DNA from 2 places in the Alteromonas sp. RW2A1 genome. Region 1 is predicted to be linked to the other one. Evidence: predicted binding sites of a transcription regulator. Region 1 holds the regulator's gene; the other holds the start of a gene.
The links. Region 1 encodes FNR, which switches genes on or off when oxygen is low (the NO sensors DNR and NnrR bind a similar motif). Its sites were predicted from a motif close to TTGATCTAGATCAA; they were not measured.
Positions count from the first base shown of each region.

Region 2: a site for FNR is predicted at 4,155-4,168, ahead of BM528_RS00155 (OmpW/AlkL family protein). Genes of this name have one in related genera too.

Region 1 is NZ_CP018031.1:1,150,023-1,163,236, forward strand. It holds gene BM528_RS05155 (FMN-binding glutamate synthase family protein) at 1-1, opposite strand, end outside; gene BM528_RS05160 (cation:proton antiporter family protein) at 326-1,909, shown strand; gene bfr (bacterioferritin) at 2,032-2,508, shown strand; gene bfr (bacterioferritin) at 2,508-2,975, shown strand; gene BM528_RS05175 (hypothetical protein) at 2,992-3,405, opposite strand; gene ccoN (cytochrome-c oxidase, cbb3-type subunit I) at 3,694-5,127, shown strand; gene ccoO (cytochrome-c oxidase, cbb3-type subunit II) at 5,143-5,748, shown strand; gene BM528_RS05195 (cbb3-type cytochrome oxidase subunit 3) at 5,750-5,911, shown strand; gene ccoP (cytochrome-c oxidase, cbb3-type subunit III) at 5,928-6,881, shown strand; gene BM528_RS05205 (FixH family protein) at 7,348-7,827, shown strand; gene BM528_RS05210 (heavy metal translocating P-type ATPase) at 7,827-10,205, shown strand; gene ccoS (cbb3-type cytochrome oxidase assembly protein CcoS) at 10,207-10,422, shown strand; gene BM528_RS05220 (sulfite exporter TauE/SafE family protein) at 10,409-11,068, shown strand; gene fnr (fumarate/nitrate reduction transcriptional regulator Fnr) at 11,116-11,856, shown strand; gene uspE (universal stress protein UspE) at 11,958-12,881, shown strand; gene ttcA (tRNA 2-thiocytidine(32) synthetase TtcA) at 13,001-13,214, shown strand, end outside.
Region 2 is NZ_CP018031.1:27,845-33,472, forward strand. It holds gene BM528_RS00125 (LysM peptidoglycan-binding domain-containing protein) at 1-213, shown strand, start outside; gene dprA (DNA-processing protein DprA) at 254-1,369, shown strand; gene BM528_RS00135 (DUF494 family protein) at 1,371-1,847, shown strand; gene BM528_RS00140 (DNA topoisomerase family protein) at 1,933-2,475, shown strand; gene BM528_RS00145 (Sua5/YciO/YrdC/YwlC family protein) at 2,499-3,104, shown strand; gene hemF (oxygen-dependent coproporphyrinogen oxidase) at 3,101-4,033, shown strand; gene BM528_RS00155 (OmpW/AlkL family protein) at 4,281-4,955, shown strand; gene BM528_RS00160 (group II truncated hemoglobin) at 5,087-5,518, opposite strand; gene aroE (shikimate dehydrogenase) at 5,517-5,628, shown strand, end outside.

The sequences.
Region 1 (13,214 bases):
TTTCTCTTCCTTTGCTAAATTCTAACGCTGCTTAGGTACTATAACTCACATATCAAGAGTTGTAGTGTTTGTCCCTCAAGTTTATATCTATGGATGCGTACATCCACGGGATCAGTCTTACACAGTGGTAAGTTATCTGTTTTCCATACATTTTTGACTCAAGTCAAACCCTTTTAAGTTACGCATAACCTAAATTTAACAAATGCTGTGCGAAAATCGAATGTAACGTGGTAATGTTTATAGTATTGAGGGCTGCCACAGCTAGAGTCATTATTTCGACCAGTGGCCAAGACATTTCTTGTCAACAAATAGGGTTATTTTATCCATGGAGTATGCGTTTCTTCTCTTTGCTTTCGTATGTGGATTGACAGTAAAGCTCGTAGGTATACCGCCTCTGGTGGGGTATCTAATCGCAGGCTTTTTACTTAACTTTGCTGGATATTCTCTCACAGAAGACCTGTCACACATTGCTGATTTGGGCATTACCATCATGCTTTTCACCATTGGGCTTAAACTCAATCTTAAAGATTTAAGTCGTCGAGAGGTGTGGATGGGAAGTATTACACACACTCTCGTTTGGATTGGTGTTATAACCTGCACTATATACGGGGTGGCCGCCCTGGTAGCAACTACACAAAATGCCATCACTTTGCAAAGTGCTATGATTATAGCCTTTGCGTTAAGCTTCAGTAGTACTGTGTGTGTGGTTAAAGTACTGGAAGAAAGTGGCGAGAGCAAAACACGCCACGGTCGCTTGGCGATCGGGATACTCGTTATGCAAGATGTTTTTGCAGTTGTTTTTCTCGTGGCGTCTACGGGCAAGTTGCCATCGCTTTATGCGTTTGGCTTGCTTGCGTTGTTCCCTGCTATGCCGCTTATTAATAAAGTGATCAATAAGTCTGGTCACGGTGAGTTGCTTCCGCTTACCGGGTTTATTTTGGCACTAGGTGGATATCAACTATTTGAAATGGTAAACATTAAAGGCGATTTAGGCGCCTTAATATTCGGCACCATGCTAGCGCGCCATGAGAAAGCCACCGAGCTCGCAAAATCCTTACTGAGTTTTAAAGATTTATTTTTAATTGGTTTCTTCCTTTCTATAGGGCTTACCGCTCTGCCTACTCTTTCTATGGTTGGTTTGGCGTTACTGCTTTGCTTATTCCTTCCATTAAAAGCGCTACTTTTCTTTGGTTTATTCACCTCATTGCGCTTACGCGGACGCACTGCATATTTAAGCAGTTTAGTGTTAGGCAACTACAGTGAGTTTGGTCTGATTGTAGGCGCTGTTGCCGTATCTATGGGGTTATTCGCAGAGACCTGGCTTGTGGTTATTGCGCTAGCAGTATCAATATCTTTTGTTATTACCAGTATTTTATATCGCGGCTCTCATTCTCAATACAATCGCTTTAAAGAGCAAATAAAACGATTTGAGAAAAATGAACGTCTCAAGGAAGACATATACCCGACCCTTAATGGTGCTGAGTTTTTAGTAATCGGTATGGGAAGAGTTGGAAAAGGAGCATTTAGTGCTTTATCTAAGCTCTCCGACGTGAATGTGTGGGGTATGGACGCTGATAGAGTGAAGATAAAAAGTATGACAGATGACGGTCTGAACGTGATTTGCGGCGACGGTGAAGATGTCGATCTTTGGGAAAACCTTGATTTAACCAATACGGAACTCGTATTGCTCGCACTACCTTCAATCCAAGATGCTATAAACATTACCAAACAGCTTAAAAATGCTGGCTATCGGGGTCGAGTCGCCGCTATTGCCAGATACGAAGATGAAGTATCTTATCTGTTAGAAAACGGCATTGATAAAGTCTTCAACTTCTTCACCGAGGCAGGTTTAGGGTTTGCTGATGAAAGTCTCACTTATGTACGAGAAAACAGAGAAGCTCATTACTAATGCGAACAAAGGATTGATTGAGAACTGTTTTCATTAGTAAAACATTGTTTTTTATAGAAATTTTGACAAACTTCAGTCAATCAACTACACTCTCGCCATAATTACTTAAGAAGGTATTCGCAATGCAAGGTGATAGACAAGTTATAGCGAAATTGAATGAGGTGCTTACAAGTGAACTTACCTCTATAAATCAATACTTTCTGCATGCTCGGATGTTTAAAAATTGGGGCTTTAACGTTCTTAATGAAAAGAACTACAAAAAGTCGATCAAGGACATGAAGCAGGCAGATGACATCATTGAGCGTATTTTATTTCTCGAGGGGTTACCTAACCTTCAGGCGCTTGGCAAGCTTTATATCGGTGAAGATACCGAAGAAATGTTGAAATGCGATGCTCGTTTTGAAAAAGAGCAACTACCACTTTTACGAGAAGCCATAGCCCTCTGCGAAGAAAAGCAAGATTATGTCTCACGAGATCTTTTAGAAGATATTTTAGAGTATGAAGAAGAGCATCTTGATTGGATCGAAACTCAAGAATATCAAATTGATACCATGGGTATTGAAAACTATCTTCAAGCGCAAGTAATGGGAGACGACTAATGAGAGGCAATCAAAACATCATCAACGGTCTTAATGAGCTTTTGTCGTACGAGCTTGCTGCAATGGACCAATACTTCATTCATTCGCAAATGTATCTCGATTGGGGTTTCAACAAGTTGTATGAGCGCATCGATCACGAATTTGACGATGAGCGCGGCCATGCCACCAAGCTTATTGAACGTATGCTGTTTTTGGAAGGCACTCCGGATATGACGAAGCGTACCGGCTTTAAAGTGGGTACCGATGTTCCAGAGATGTTAGAAAGCGACCTTCGTGTTGAATACGAAGTTGATGCGAAACTGCGTGAAGTCATTGCACTTTGCGAGCAAGAAAACGACTACGTTACCCGCGATATGCTCATTGTGTTGCTTGATGATACTGAAATGGACCACGCCCACTGGCTAGAGCAGCAGTTAGGCCTGATTAAACGTATTGGATTACAGAACTATCTTCAAGCCATGATGTAACAGACAAAGAGCTGAGTTAGCTCTCGGTGGTAAAATACAGGTAGCTTGGTGCTGCCTGTTTTTTTATGTTTATTCTTAGTTGCCAAGTCATTACCGGCTCGCTACAGCTGCCAAGCATAAACCAACCTTGCCACTCCCCGCCGTCAGTTTCGTCAAACAATACCGGGATTTTTCCCATATACATGTTTACCCCTTCAATCCACGCACTTTCTATTGCTTTACCTTCTGGTAGACGCACAGACAAGGTTATCGATTCTTCGGGGATTGGCGTTTCAGAAAAGCGAGCGACAGCGAGCTCATCGTCTATACTCAACTCGCAAATATTATTACTAAAAGTACACGTGCTTTTTAAGCCACTGGCGATAGAGTGGTGAGAAGAAGATTGATAACTGTGTGCTATGTACACACACACAGCAACAACCAAAATCACAAGCAATGGAGCTTGCTTTTGTAAAAATTTTGATCTTTTTTTGTTACTGTTTTTTATCATTTCTTAAATTTTGTGTATTTCTTTATTGATAGAGATCAAGGGAAGCTAGTTTATGGTATCTTTTTGTTATCAAAAACCTTATTATCCGCGGACCAACTGGCTTGGAGACAATAATTATTACTCTTTCCGAGCTCGGTGTGAAGCGTTATTATTTGATGATACGCGTTTCAACCGCACTATTTTGGCAGTTGGAGACCATAGTTCATTTGAAGTGGAAGATTCATTAAAATGAGTGAGACAAGCCAAGCACAACCTGATTACAATTATAAAGTAGTTAGGCAATTTACCATCATGACTATAGTCTGGGGTATCATTGGTATGGGACTGGGGGTATTCATTGCCGCGCAATTATTTGCACCTATGCTCAACTTTGACACACCATGGCTAACTTTTTCGCGTTTGCGTCCTTTGCACACTAACGCTGTTATCTTTGCCTTTGGCGGCTGCGCATTATTTGCGACGTCGTACTACATCGTTCAACGTACCTGCCAAGTTAGGTTGTTCAGTGACAAGCTCGCTGCATTTACCTTCTGGGGCTGGCAAGCCGTTATCGTTTTGGCTGTTATTACCCTACCTATGGGTTTAAGCAGCTCTAAAGAATACGCGGAACTTGAATGGCCAATCGATATCCTGATTGCCCTTGTCTGGATTGCCTATATCATTAATTTCTTTGGTACGCTGGTTATTCGAAAAGTATCCCATATTTACGTAGCCAACTGGTTCCTAGGTGCGTTCATGCTTACTGTTGCAGTTCTGCACATTGGTAACAGCATGGTGATTCCAGTATCGTTCACCAAGTCTTACTCCCTATATGCAGGTGCTGTAGACGCTATGATGCAGTGGTGGTATGGCCACAACGCGGTTGGATTCTTCTTAACCGCAGGTTTCTTAGGCATGATGTACTACTTCGTTCCTAAGCAAGCTGGCCGTCCGGTTTACTCATACAGATTGTCAATCGTTCACTTTTGGGCACTGATTTCTCTTTATATTTGGGCTGGCCCTCACCACTTGCACTACACTGCTCTTCCAGATTGGACGCAGTCACTTGGTATGGTGATGTCTATCATTCTATTCGTGCCTTCTTGGGGCGGAATGATTAACGGTATAATGACGCTATCTGGCGCATGGCATAAACTACGTACCGACCCTGTACTGCGTTTCCTTATTGTTTCACTGTCTTTCTATGGTATGTCTACCTTCGAAGGCCCTATGATGGCAATAAAAACAGTAAATGCACTATCACACTACACAGACTGGACTATCGGACACGTTCACTCTGGTGCGTTAGGTTGGGTTGCTATGGTGTCAATCGGCTCTGTTTACCACTTAATTCCAGTGCTATTTAACCAGCCAGCAATGTACAGCACGCGTCTTGTTAATGTTCACTTCTGGTTCGCAACGATCGGTGTTGTACTTTACATCGTAGCAATGTGGATGTCGGGTGTACTTCAAGGTTTAATGTGGCGCGCAGTAAACGCTGACGGTACGCTGACATACAGCTTTGTTGAATCGCTAGAGGCGTCTAAGCCATTCTACGTGGTTCGTTTCATTGGTGGTTGTTTCGTTGTTGCGGGCATGCTCGTTATGGCTTACAACACATGGAAGACTGTTCGTGCCCCTAAAGGCAGTATCGCTATAGACCCAGCGACACAGCCGGCGTAACTGAGGAGACGAATAATGAAAAATCCACATGAGTTAATTGAAAAAAACGTTGGCCTTTTAACCGTATTGATCTTGGTTGCAATCAGCTTTGGTGCCATGGTTCAAATCACGCCGTTGATGTTTCAGCAGCAAACAATGGAACCGGTAAAGGGCTTACGTCCATATACAGCGCTTGAGCTAGAAGGCCGCGACATTTACATCCGTGAAGGCTGTGTAGGTTGTCACAGTCAAATGGTTCGCCCTTTCCGCGCAGAAACAGAGCGTTACGGTCACTACAGTGTTGCTGGTGAATCAGTATGGGAACACCCTTTCCTTTGGGGTTCAAAACGTACTGGCCCTGACCTTGCTCGCGTTGGTGGTCGTTACAGCGACGAGTGGCATCGTGTTCACCTGCTTAATCCTCGCAATGTTGTTCCAGAATCGAATATGCCAGGTTTTCCTTGGCTAGCGGAAAACACGCTTAACGGCGAGTTGACTGCAGAGAAAATGGAAGTGTTCCGCGGCTTTGGTGTTCCTTACACCGATGAAGATATCGCAGGAGCAAAAGCGGCAGTACAGGGTAAATCAGAAATGCAGGCCCTTATTGCTTATCTACAATCTCTTGGCACACATTTGAAATAATATGGACCAAGGAATTATAGGCAGCATTTTTACTATCATCGTCTTTGTTTGCTTCATTGGCATAGTTTGGTGGGCATTTAGTAGCAGCAACAAGCAAAAGTTTGATGAAGCCGCAAACCTACCGTTTGCAGACGAAGAAAAAGAAAAATCAAAAGAAGATTAGCAGGAGTCTTGAACTCATGAGTATGTTTTGGACAATTTGGATTTCAGTGATAACCATAGGGTCAATCATTGGTTGCTACTTCCTTCTGCGCTGGTGTCTTTCTAACCAGACAGGTGTACCAGAAGGAGAGTCAATGGGTCACGAATTTGATGGTATCGAGGAGTTGAATAATCAACTTCCTCGCTGGTGGACAATTATGTTCTACATCACCATCGTTTGGGGCTTTTTATATCTGGCACTTTATCCCGGTTTAGGTGCTTACGAAGGTTTATTAGGTTGGAAGAGCTCTCACCAAAATATTCAGTCTTTAGAAGAGTCTATGCAAGCGCGAATTGACGCAAAAGAGCAAGGCAGATTGGTTCAATACGACCGCGAGTTAGACTATGCGGCCGATAAATTTGACCCAATTTTCGAAGCTTATGCGCAAATTCCGGTTGAAGAGCTGGCGAATGATCCAGAGGCAAACAAAGTAGGTCAGCGTTTGTTCCTACAGAATTGCTCTCAGTGCCACGGTTCTGATGCTCGCGGTCAAAACGGCGGCTTCCCTAACCTTACCGACGACGATTGGTTGTATGGCGGTTCAGGTGACAAAATTGTTGAGACGCTGATAAACGGTCGACGCGCTGCAATGCCAGCATGGCTGGATGCTATGGGCGAAGACGGCATAGACGAAGTGGTTAACTACGTACTAAGTCTGAGCGGACGTGATGTAGATCCACAGCTTGCGAAAGCAGGTAAAGCCCGCTTTGCTGCATGTGCTGCATGCCACGGTATGGATGGTAAGGGTAATCAAATGCTTGGCGCTCCTAACCTTACAGACAACATCTGGCTATACGGCGGCAGTCACAGAGCAGTGACAGAAACGCTTACTTATGGTCGTAATGGCGTAATGCCAGCGTTTAAGAAAACTCTAGGTGAAGACAAAATTCATGTCGTTGCAGCCTATGTTTACAGCCTTTCAAATGATTAATATATGAATCGCTAAATATCGCAAAAAGCCCCGTTACTGCGGGGCTTTTTTTGTTTGCCCAGCGAAGCTGGCAAACCCGTCAGGTTGAAAGAAACCTGAATCACCCTGACTGAGGGGAAGATAATCCGAATGGCAAGGGCTAGCAAGTGATATGAAGTATGCAGGAGCCGTATACGAGGCCCGTACGTACGGTTCTGTGAGAGGGATGAGGCGCAAGCCTCACCCTACTCGATATGAGAAAATACGACAGCGTGAATGTTAAAGGAATTGATGCTTAAGGATTTGATGGAAAAGGAATTTACGTTCACATCTAGATTAACGTCATACCCATAGATATTTTTGTGTTTTTATAGCGCGGCAGTAGTTGAGTACAACTGACGCCCTAAAAATAGCAAAGCAGAAAAAAGTAAAACAAAAGAGTGTCTATGCGTATGCAGTTAGCAAATAACATCGAGATTATCTATTAATGAATACACCTTGGTATAAACAATTTTGGCCCTGGTTTCTTATTGCTGTACCTGTGATAACAGCGGTTATGGGCGGCGTACTTTTAAATCTTGCGATTTCAACCGAAGACAGTTTAGTGGTTGATGACTATTACAAAGAAGGTAAAGCTATTAATGCTCGTCTGGATAAGGAAGATGTTGCTCGCAGACTTAATATGACGTCAGATCTCACTATCAACGATGGCAGTATTGCGCTGGAATTCCATTCTGGTATTCCAGCAGAGGGCAATGCCTTAAAACTTAATTTCTACCACGTCACGCTAGAAGAAAAAGACGTAAGTACCCTACTCAGCCGCGACGCCAACGGTATTTATCGCGGTTACATAGAAGAGAACTTAGATGGAAAATGGAAGGTATCTCTAACACCTGTAGATGAAAGCTGGAAAATAGAGAACACACTGATACTTCCTAATACCGACGTTATAAAGTTTAATCCTTAATGAAAGAGACCAACTGTTATCACTGCGGTTTACCCAATGATGACGACAAATGTTATGAAACTGTTGTACTGGGTGCAACCAGGCAAATGTGTTGCCCTGGTTGTCAAGCCGTTGCTGAAGCCATTGTTAACAACGGCCTAGAAGATTATTACCAGTTTAGAACAGAGCCCGCGCAAAAATCGGATGATAGCATTCTCGACACTCTCGATAGACTAAAAGTGTACGACGACCCAACCCTTCAAGACGAGTTTGTTTACGATGAGGGGCAGCACAAGCAAATTCAATTAACTCTCGAGGGTATTACTTGTGCTGCGTGTGGTTGGTTGATTGAAAAGCAACTCGCTAAAGTGAACGGCATACAGCAGGTTGCTGTTAATGTTCAAGAGCGCAGAGCATTAGTCACTTGGTCAGAATCAAAAATTAAGTTAAGCCAAATTCTCTCCACTCTGAAGCGAATTGGATACTCCGGTTCTCCCTTCCACCCCGACGAGCATGAAGCCAGTTACAAACGTGAAGAAAAGGTATTTATTAAAAAGCTTGGTTTAGCCGGCATCATGACCATGCAGGTAATGATGCTAATGACGGGCCTTTACTTCGACTGGTTTGGCGCTATTGAATTAGAAACTCGTCAATATTTTTACTGGGTAGCCTTAACGCTAACCACACCCGTGGTGCTGTATTCGGGGAGTACTTTTTATGTGGGTGCAGCAAAAGCCTTAAGCGCCAGAACCGTGAATATGGACGTGCCAGTCACAATAGCCATCTTCGGCACCTACATTGCGGGCATTCGCTCTACACTGCTCGAACAAGGAGAAGTGTATTTTGAGTCTATCTGTATGTTTATATTTCTGTTGCTTCTAAGTCGATTTTTAGAGCACAGAAGTCGGCATCGTGCCGCACAGATATCTGCAAATATGATGCAATATATTCCAGTATCAGCAACTAAATTGCTGCCCGACGGAAGCATGAGTGAATGCTTGGCAAAGCAGCTTAAACCCAATGATGTGGTGGTAATAAAACCGGGCGCTACCATTCCTGTTGACGGGCTAGTTGAAGAAGGTAGTGCGTCTGTCGACGAATCTATGCTAACAGGAGAATTTGATCCTGTCGTAAAACATGCCAAAAGTACCGTTTACGGCGGCACAATTTGCCGTGACGGGACGCTAACGGTAACGGTTACACATACACTCAAAAATGCCTTGGTAAATCAAATAATGCGCCTTCAGGCCAGCGCCATGGCAAGTAAACCAAAAGCTGCGCAACTGGCCGATGAGTTTTCGAGATACTTTGTCAGTGCAGTCTTGTTAATCGCATTATTAACCTATAGCTACTGGACCTATAACGGCAATGCTGATGCTTTTTGGATCACCATTTCTGTATTAGTAGCCACTTGTCCTTGTGCTCTAGGCCTTGCTACGCCTTCTGCATTAACCTGCGCAATGGCAAAACTCAACAAACAAGGCATTCTGTTAAAAAGGGCTGACGCCCTAGAGCAAATTACCACGATAAATACCGTTGCTCTTGATAAAACCGGTACTCTCACGCAAGGAAAGTTTAGCATCAAGCAAGACTGGTACGCAGACACGGTCGACAGCACCAAAGCGTGGGAAATTTCGGTTGCTCTAGAATCACGTTCTGAGCACCCTATTGCCAATGCCTTCTCTGGCGATGTATTACACAGGGTAAGCCAATTTTCAGTCACTCCGGGCGGCGGAATTAGTGGCGAAATAAACGGCGCTAATTTTACAATGGGTTCGGCGGCATTTTGTGAGATAAGTCCCGAGTCGTTGCCGATATCAGCCAATGTATATTTAGCCACAGACGGCAAATTAGTAGCGGCGTTTCAAGTAAGCGATAGTCTACGAAAAGACGCCAAAACCACATTAGATGCACTTGCCGTTCATAATGACTTGGTCGTGTTAAGTGGCGATACACAACAAAACGTAAACGAACTAACCGCTTCCCTACCCGTTTCGATGGCAATGGGTGGACTTACTCCTGAGCAGAAATTTGAAGAGGTACGGCTGCTTCAGTCACGCAATAAGAAAGTGATGATGATGGGAGATGGTATTAATGACGCTCCGGTTCTTGCCAGCGCCGATGTAGCTATTGCGGTAGGCAATGCAACGGATGTAGCTAAAACTGCCGCAGATGTTATTCTTCTTGGCGACCAGCTTCTTTCCGTCCCACTGTTAATTGAAACTGCCCACAAGGCAAAAACGAAAATTCGTCAAAATATCGGATGGTCTGTGCTGTATAACCTGATCATTCTACCGTTTGCGGTTTCAGGGCTTTTGTCGCCGTGGATGGCCGTTGTTGGCATGTCATTAAGCAGTATTATTGTCGTTACCAATTCAACCCGATTATTGAGCAAATAGCATGAGCATTATTTATGTACTTATTCCTATCGCTATTATTATTGTCGCCCTTGCCGTGGTAATCTTTTTTTGGGCGGTAAAATCGAATCAGTTTGAAGATCTAGATCGACAGGGCTACAGTATTTTGTTCGACGATGACCTCTCACCTGAGGAAAAGAAACTCGCAGAACAGCGCAAGCGAATTCAGCAAGAAAACGAAAAAAATGGATCAGATTAGCTATCTTTCTGCATTCCTTATTGGACTAGCTGGCGGGGTTCACTGCGTTGGTATGTGCGGGGGCATAGTATCTGCCTTGCGCATGGTAACTCCGAAAGATAAGCCTGCACTTCCTTTCACCCTTGCTTACAACAGTGGCCGTATTGCAAGCTATACACTTGCTGGTGCGATTACCGGCGCTCTTGGTAAAATAGCCACCGATTTTGTACCACTAGCGAATTACGTCCTTTCTTTGCTAAGCGGTGTGATGCTTTTCCTACTTGCTTGCTATTTAGGGAAGTGGTGGACTGGATTAACAGCGCTTGAAAGTGCAGGAAAGCATCTATTTAAATATGTTCAGCCCATTTCAAAACGCTTTCTCCCGTTTAAAACGCCCTTAAGCGCAATACCTTATGGCTTTCTTTGGGGGTGGTTACCCTGTGGGCTTGTATATTCCACTTTAACTTGGTCTCTTGCTGCAGGCTCTGCGATACAAGGCGCTGGAATTATGTTCTTTTTTGGTTTGGGCACATTGCCAACATTACTTGCTGTGGGCGCTGGCAGCCAGTATATTGTGAGAGGCTTTAGACACATTATTGTGCGTCAAGGTATTGCATCGGCCATGGCCTTGTATGCAGCTTATCTTATTTATAGCGCATTATCTTAAATGGTGTTGTAACATATACCCATGTTCATCCTAAGAGAATAGAAATTATGAGCAAAGGAAGCGGATTCTCTATCCACTGTCAAAACTGCAGCTTTAGTCATTTATGTTTGCCAGTGGCTTTGAATAAGACAGAAATCGAATCGTTAGACGATATCATTGAGCGTAAAAAACCTCTGCATAAAGGCGACACGCTAATAAACAATGGCGATACCTTTACTTCATTGTTTGCAGTAAGAACGGGCTCGTTTAAATCATTTGTTACCAATTCAGACGGCGAAGAGCAAATTACTGGCTTCCATTTTCCTGGTGACATCGTCGGTTTCGACGCACTGCGCGAAAGTAGGCATCAAAGTTATACTCAGGCGTTAGAAACCGCCATGGTTTGCGAATTACCCTACGAAACACTAGATGAGATGGCAGTTCAGTTTCCTAAATTACGCCATCAGATTATGAGCTTTATGAGTGCTGAGATAAAACAAGATCACGACATGATCATGATGCTCAATAAACGAACAGCCGAGGAGCGCTTGCTCTATTTCATCTCTCATCTTTCTCAGCGTTTTGAAGAGCGTGGTTTTTCACTCCGAGAGTTTCATCTTACAATGACCCGTAATGAAATTGGTAATTACCTGGGTCTTACCATTGAAACCATTAGTCGTTTGTTAAGCCGTTTTCAAAAAGAAAAGCTGATAAAAGTAGATGGGAAACTGATTACTATCCTCGACTTCGATGCTATTGATGGCAAGGTAACTGCGCTAAAAGGCCCCAGTATTGTTTGCAACGGTTAACAGCTTAACCGTTGCAACTGTTAAAATATTGATCTAAAACAACCCACACTTTCGCTATTGTCTATTACACTTAATGTATTGCTTCATAAGAAGGAGACATTATGATTGAGTGTAATCACATTTTGGCAATTGTTGATTCAGAGCGAGATAATCAGCCCGCATTAAGTCGAGCTCTTGAACTTGCCTCAAAAACCGGCGCCACCGTGACTGCCATGATGGTAGTTTATGACCTCTCTTATGATATGACGACCATGCTTAGTCCCGACGAGCGTGATACTATGCGAGACGCAGTTACAAAGGATCAATCGAAGTGGCTTGGGGAACAATTAAAGGAACAAGGCTTTTCCAACATTGATATTGTTGTTGAGTGGAATAACAGAGCCCACGAAGCCATCATTTACTACGCACTCAATAACCAAATAGACTTAGTGGTTAAAGCAACGAAAGACCACGACGACATCGCCTCAGTGTTGTTTACGCCAACCGACTGGCATCTAATGAGAAAGTGTCCTCGCCCTGTTCTCCTTGTAAAAGAGCACGACTGGCCGGAAGATGGCGAAATAATAGCTGCAGTGAATGTAGGCAGTGAAGATGAGGAACATGCTGCACTCAACGACAAAATAACCGTGATCGCGAACGAGTATGCAAGGCTGTTAAAAGGCCACGTTAACTTAGTGAATAGTTACCCTTCCACACCGTTGAATATTGCCATTGAGGTGCCAGAGTTCGATTCTGACAAATATCACAGCGCAGTTAAAAATCATCATCATGATGAAATGGACAAACACGCGGCGAAACATGGGGTTGCTCCTGACAAATGTATCGTAAAAGAAGGTTTACCTGAACGCGTTATCCCTCAAGTTGCCAAGGACATAGATGCCGAACTGGTGATCATAGGCACGGTAGGACGGGTTGGTATATCTGCCGCGCTAATAGGCAACACCGCAGAGCACGTTATTGATGCTCTTAACTGTGATGTATTAGCAATTAAACCTAACGGGTTTGTATCGCCTTATACGATCTAGCAACGCTGAGACATTTGTTTCGCCCTCAATCGGTTGAAGAAATTCTGGACACAACCGTAGTTAACAAAAGCCGCTTTATTGTATAATGGCGGCTTTTACACGAACCAAGTTAGTTAATTATGAGTTTAGGCACTAACGGCGCTAATACGTCGTCTTCTGCTGCGCAGGAAAGTAAGCAAAAGCACAGTTTCAATAAGCTACAAAAGCGTCTTCGCCGTAATGTGGGTAAAGCGATAGCCGACTTTGGCATGATTGAAGAAAACGACAAGGTAATGGTGTGTTTGTCCGGTGGCAAGGACAGCTATACCATGCTCGATATACTCATGTTCTTAA
Region 2 (5,628 bases), 1.1 Mb from region 1:
AAGGGCCCCTCTATCATCAACGACGATACGCCTAAATACGTTACCAACTCACAAATACAAAGCGGGCGTGAGTGGCTTATTAATGCAGTAGAGCAGCCGGCCCTTAAAGTGGGAGAGGTCATAATCTACAAAACTTTTAGCGCGGCAAGCTATGGCTTAATCACCCGAGCAAACACAGGTATAAAACGCGGCTTTATAGTCGCAAATCCATAACGCGACATATGATAATTGCCGCGCTAACTACGGAGCGGCAATGCATCATTCTTCAAGTACCCTTTCCAAAAATGCAGCAGCATGGCTTCGTCTAGCTTCCTCATACAGCATAGCGACGAAAAAGTGGTTAGCGCTGTTAGCTAGCTTATCTTGTAGGCCTGAAGATCTATTCAATGTTAACCCTGAGCGTTCTCTGCCAGAAAATGCTAAAACCTTATTGAACAAAGTTTGCGAGAAGTCGGTTGAAAAAGCATTAATATGGTTAGACGAAGCATCCGAAAATAAAATGATCACTTTCGGTTGTTGCGATTACCCAGATATGCTCGCAAGTTTAGATAATCCACCTCTCGTAATTTTCGTTAAAGGTAATGCGTCGCTGTTGCAACAGTCGCAAATAGCGATGGTAGGTAGTCGTCGAGCAAGCTTTCAAGGCAAGAAAACAGCTGAAGAGATGGCAGCAGCGCTTTCTATCAAAGGCATTACAGTAACAAGCGGCATGGCGCTTGGTATAGATGCAGCATCGCATAAAGGCGCTTTACATGGATGCGGTAAAACCATTGCAGTAATGGGCACAGGACCAGATTCTATTTACCCTTTTAAACACAAATCACTACATTCTGATATTCTTGCAGCTGAAGGTGCTATTATTACAGAGTTCTTCCCCGGTATTCCTGCCAAAGCTTGGCATTTTCCAAGGAGAAATAGAATCATTGCAGCAATGTCTTTAGGTACGCTGGTGGTAGAGGCAAAAATTCAAAGCGGTACCTTGATAACAGCAAATATGGCCGCAGATCTGGGGCGAGATGTTTTTGCTATTCCCGGGAGTATTTTTAATACGCATGCCCAAGGATGTCATTGGTTAATTCAACAGGGCGCTAAATTAGTTACGAATGTTAATGACATTTTCGACGAATTAGCCATTGAGGCGTTACCTGAAAAAGAGAGTAGGTGCGTTGAAAGTGAAAAAAGTGAATTGAATAGCTTGGCAACTGATAAATTATTAGCTAGTGTGGATTACGACGTTACCGCAATAGATGTTATAGCGCAGCGCGGCTCCATGCCTGTCCAGCAGGCCATGGCATTATTACTAGAATACGAGTTGTGCGATTTAGTAACTGCTGTCCCTGGCGGTTACATTAAATTGAGGGGCAATTAAAATGTTCGATATCCTCATGTATCTGTTTGAAAATTTCATCCATAGTGAGACTGAAATACGTGTCGATCAAGATGAACTGACCGACGAGTTAGTGCGGGCTGGTTTTCATCATGATGAGATATATAAGGCGCTCGCGTGGTTAGAAAAATTAGCTGCTTTGCAAGAAACAGACATTAAGCCTTATTTTTGTAAGGGAATTAATACAAGTTTAAGCCGCATTTACACGCATGAAGAGCAAATGCGTTTAGACGTAGAGTGCAGAGGCTTTCTTATGTTCCTTGAGCAAGTTAACGTGCTCGATGCTTCTACTCGAGAAATGGTCATCGATCGAGTAATGGAAATAGATTCTAACGAATTCTGTCTAGAAGATTTAAAGTGGGTTGTGCTTATGGTGCTGTTTAATGTACCAGGAAAAGAAAAAGCGTATGCCCAAATGGAAGATTTGCTTTTTGAAGAGCCAGACGGCGTTCTTCATTAATGCACTCCAATGATAAGCCAGTAGCCGCCCTACAGTATTGCAGTGGTGGCTTTTATCATTACGCAGTTATCCACGTTATCCCACCATGCCTAAAATAGACCACTCGTTATTTTCAGCAAATGAGCACGCACTAGAAGACAGTTTTGGTGATTGTCCTGACTGCGGTAAGCCGTTACATATAAAAAATAGCAAAAGCGGTCCGTTTATTGGTTGCACTGCTTATCCTGCCTGTAATTTCAGTAAACCCTTACACGATAATCAAACCACCCTACTCAAAACGTTAGACGGAGTAACGTGTCCTGATTGCTCATCAGAGCTGGGAATTAAGAAAGGCCGCTATGGTATGTTTATTGGCTGTACCAATTTTCCAGTTTGCCACTTCATTGCACCGCTTAAGCAACAAGAAGAAACCCACGTTCATTGTCCAAAATGTAAAGTGGGTGAATTAATTTCCCGCACCAGCAAATATGGGAAACAGTTTTTTGCCTGTAATCATTATCCCAAATGCAGATATGTGCTAAATTCTGAACCCATCAATGAAGCGTGTCCAGAATGTGGTTGGGGCGTATTAATTCACAAAAAAAGTGAATATGCATGCCCTCAGCCTTTATGCGGCTTTAAAAAATAAACATCACTTAGAGATAACAAACAATGTCTGATACCCAAAACGGGAGCGTAGATATATACAGCCCGGATGACGAAGGGGCAGCTAGCAGCGATCCTATTGTTGAAGCATTTCACGCCGGTAAGCTTTTGGTGTATCCCACAGAGGCCGTTATGGGCATTGGATGTGACCCAGATAACAAAGCCGCAGTGGATTTCCTACTGAAGACAAAGCAGCGCCCTGTAGAAAAGGGCGTTATTCTGATTGCTGCTAACTATAGTCAGTTGCTTCCCTATGTCGATGACGAGGCGGTGCCACAACACCGGCGTACTGACATATTTTCAAGTTGGCCTGGTGCCATAACCTGGTTATTACCTAAGTCGAAAACGGCTCCTGAGTGGCTAACGGGCTCTCATGATAAAATTGCAGTTCGAGTGACAAATCACGCTGTAGTCACAGGTCTGTGTAATAAACTAGGCAAACCTATTGTTTCTACCAGCGCAAACTTAGCAGGGCAGCCACCGGCCCGTTCTATCGAAGAAGCGAGAGATATATTTGGCAACTCTGTTACTTATGTTGATGGCGAAGTAGGAGGGAATGACAAACCCAGCACGATAAGAGATGGAGACACAGGAGAAATAATCAGATCATGATGTCAGCAGAATTACTTGATGGCAAAAATGCCGCCGAGGTTATTGAAGCAGTAAAGTCTTATCTACTAAACCTGCAAGATACTATCTGCCAAACTATAGAGTTGGCCGATGGTAAGGGACAATTTGCTGAAGACAGCTGGGTTCGAGAAGAAGGCGGCGGCGGTCGCTCTCGTGTCATGAAAAATGGCAATGTGGTTGAGCAGGGTGGGGTAAACTTCTCCCATGTATTTGGTAGCCAAATGCCAGCATCTGCAACGGCTAATCGCCCAGAATTGGCTGGCAGGAATTTTCAGGCAATGGGGGTATCATTGGTTATTCATCCTCATAATCCTTATGTGCCTACGTCTCACGCCAATGTTCGCTTTTTTATTGCAGAAAAAGAGGGCGAATCACCCATTTGGTGGTTTGGTGGTGGATTTGACCTCACGCCGTTTTATCCTTTCAAAGAAGATGTTCAACATTGGCACGACACCGCTAAAAAGTTGTGCTTGCCTTTTGGAGACGATATTTACTCGAAATATAAAAAGTGGTGCGACGACTATTTTTATCTCAAGCATCGCAATGAAACTCGTGGCGTTGGAGGACTGTTTTTTGACGACCTGAATGAGTGGGGGTTTGACCAATCATTTGCCTTTATGCAGGCAGTGGGTAACGGATATATTGATGCCTATGTGCCCATTATTGAGCGACGAAAAAATACTGCGTATGGTGAGAGAGAGCGAGACTTTCAGCTTTACCGGAGAGGACGCTACGTAGAGTTTAACTTAGTGTTCGACCGCGGCACGCTATTTGGCTTACAGACCGGGGGGAGAACCGAGTCTATTCTAATGTCTATGCCGCCATTAGCGCGCTGGGAATATTGTTATTCTCCGGCCTCTGGCAGTGCAGAAGCAAAATTAACAGATTGGTTGAAGCCAACAGACTGGTAACGAAAGCTGAGTTGTTGTCATTAGTCTTAACTAATCCAATTATCATGCGAGCTTTTTACGCACAAAGTGAAGCGTAGCCGTGTTGAAAGCCCCCTCGGCTACGTGTTTTCAACCTTCTCTTTTGATCTAAATCAACATTGAATCTGAAGCGTATTCAGTAGCTAGCGAAACTTGCGCTAGATCAACACCTCTCGTACTACAGGCGTTAAAGTGGCGCCATCTTATTTAAATACACGAGAGACACACTATGCGCACACAAACTATATCAGCAATCTGTCTTGCTCTAGCGGCTGTTGCTCCGTTCGCTAATGCTCATCAACAAGGTGACTGGCTTGTTCGAGGCGGTTTAACAACTGTAGCGCCAGACGAATCTACCTCTAATATTGTTGCGGGTGGCGCCGACTTGGGCGTTGCGTTGAATATCGGAAACGATACGCAGCTTGGTCTTAACATAGCCTACTTTGTTACAGACAACATCAATATTGAATTGCTTGCAGCGACGCCGTTCAAACACGATGTTGAGTTTTCAGTGGCCGATCCATTGGGCACTGGCAATAAGCTTGGTGAGGTAACACACCTTCCGCCAACATTAACCGCTAACTACTATTTCAACGATGCCAGCTCAGCATTTCAACCTTATGTTGGCGCGGGCATTAACTACACGTTTATCTTCGACGAAGAATTTACTTCGGCAAATAGCCAAGCTGGCCTGAGCGATTTATCACTGGATAATTCTTTTGGCTTATCTGCTCAAGTGGGTATGGATTATATTGTTGATGACAAATGGCATGTAAACGCGTCGGTTCGCTTTATCGATATTGACACAGAAGCCAGCTTTAAAGTTGGTGAAGCCAGCGGTGCGGTAAACGATATAGAAATTGACCCTTGGGTTTATACTGTGTCGGTTGGTTATACTTTCTAACCAAACGCAATGCTATGCAACTGCGAAATATGCCAAAAAGAGCATAAACCGTTAAAAAGTCTGCGCGTCACTGAGTTTGCCTCTATTTGATTTTTATCTTTTAGGACAATACGGTTCAGTAACGCGCTTTTTTATTTTGAATTAATCATATGGCTAGACAGTTGCTCTAATGCCTGAAGCAGCTTGTTCGCAAGCATAATGTCATCTGTAGTAGAAAACATTGCCTTTCTCATGCAGTACATCCATTGCTCTTTTAAAGCTGGAGTGACATTAAAAGGCAAATGGCGAGCTCTCAATCTAGGGTGGCCGAATTGCTGTTGATAGTCATCGGGACCTCCCATCCATAAACTCAAGTAAAGAAAGAATACGTGCCGTATTCTATCAAGAGGCATTGGATGCATAGCCAGTAACTCTGCGGCTAGTGGATCGGTTTCCATTACATCATAAAACCTATTTGCTAGTTCTCGAACTTTCTCCTCTCCACCTATGCGGTAATATGGTGTAGTCTCATCTACGCGGTTTTCGCCCTTTCGTTTTATATTAAAGAAGTTACGTATTCCCATGAAAAAATTCGCCGTATTTGGAAATCCTATTGAGCAGAGTTTATCACCAACCATTCATCAAATGTTTGCTGAACAATGTGAAGAGGTCATTTCATATGAAAAAATATTAG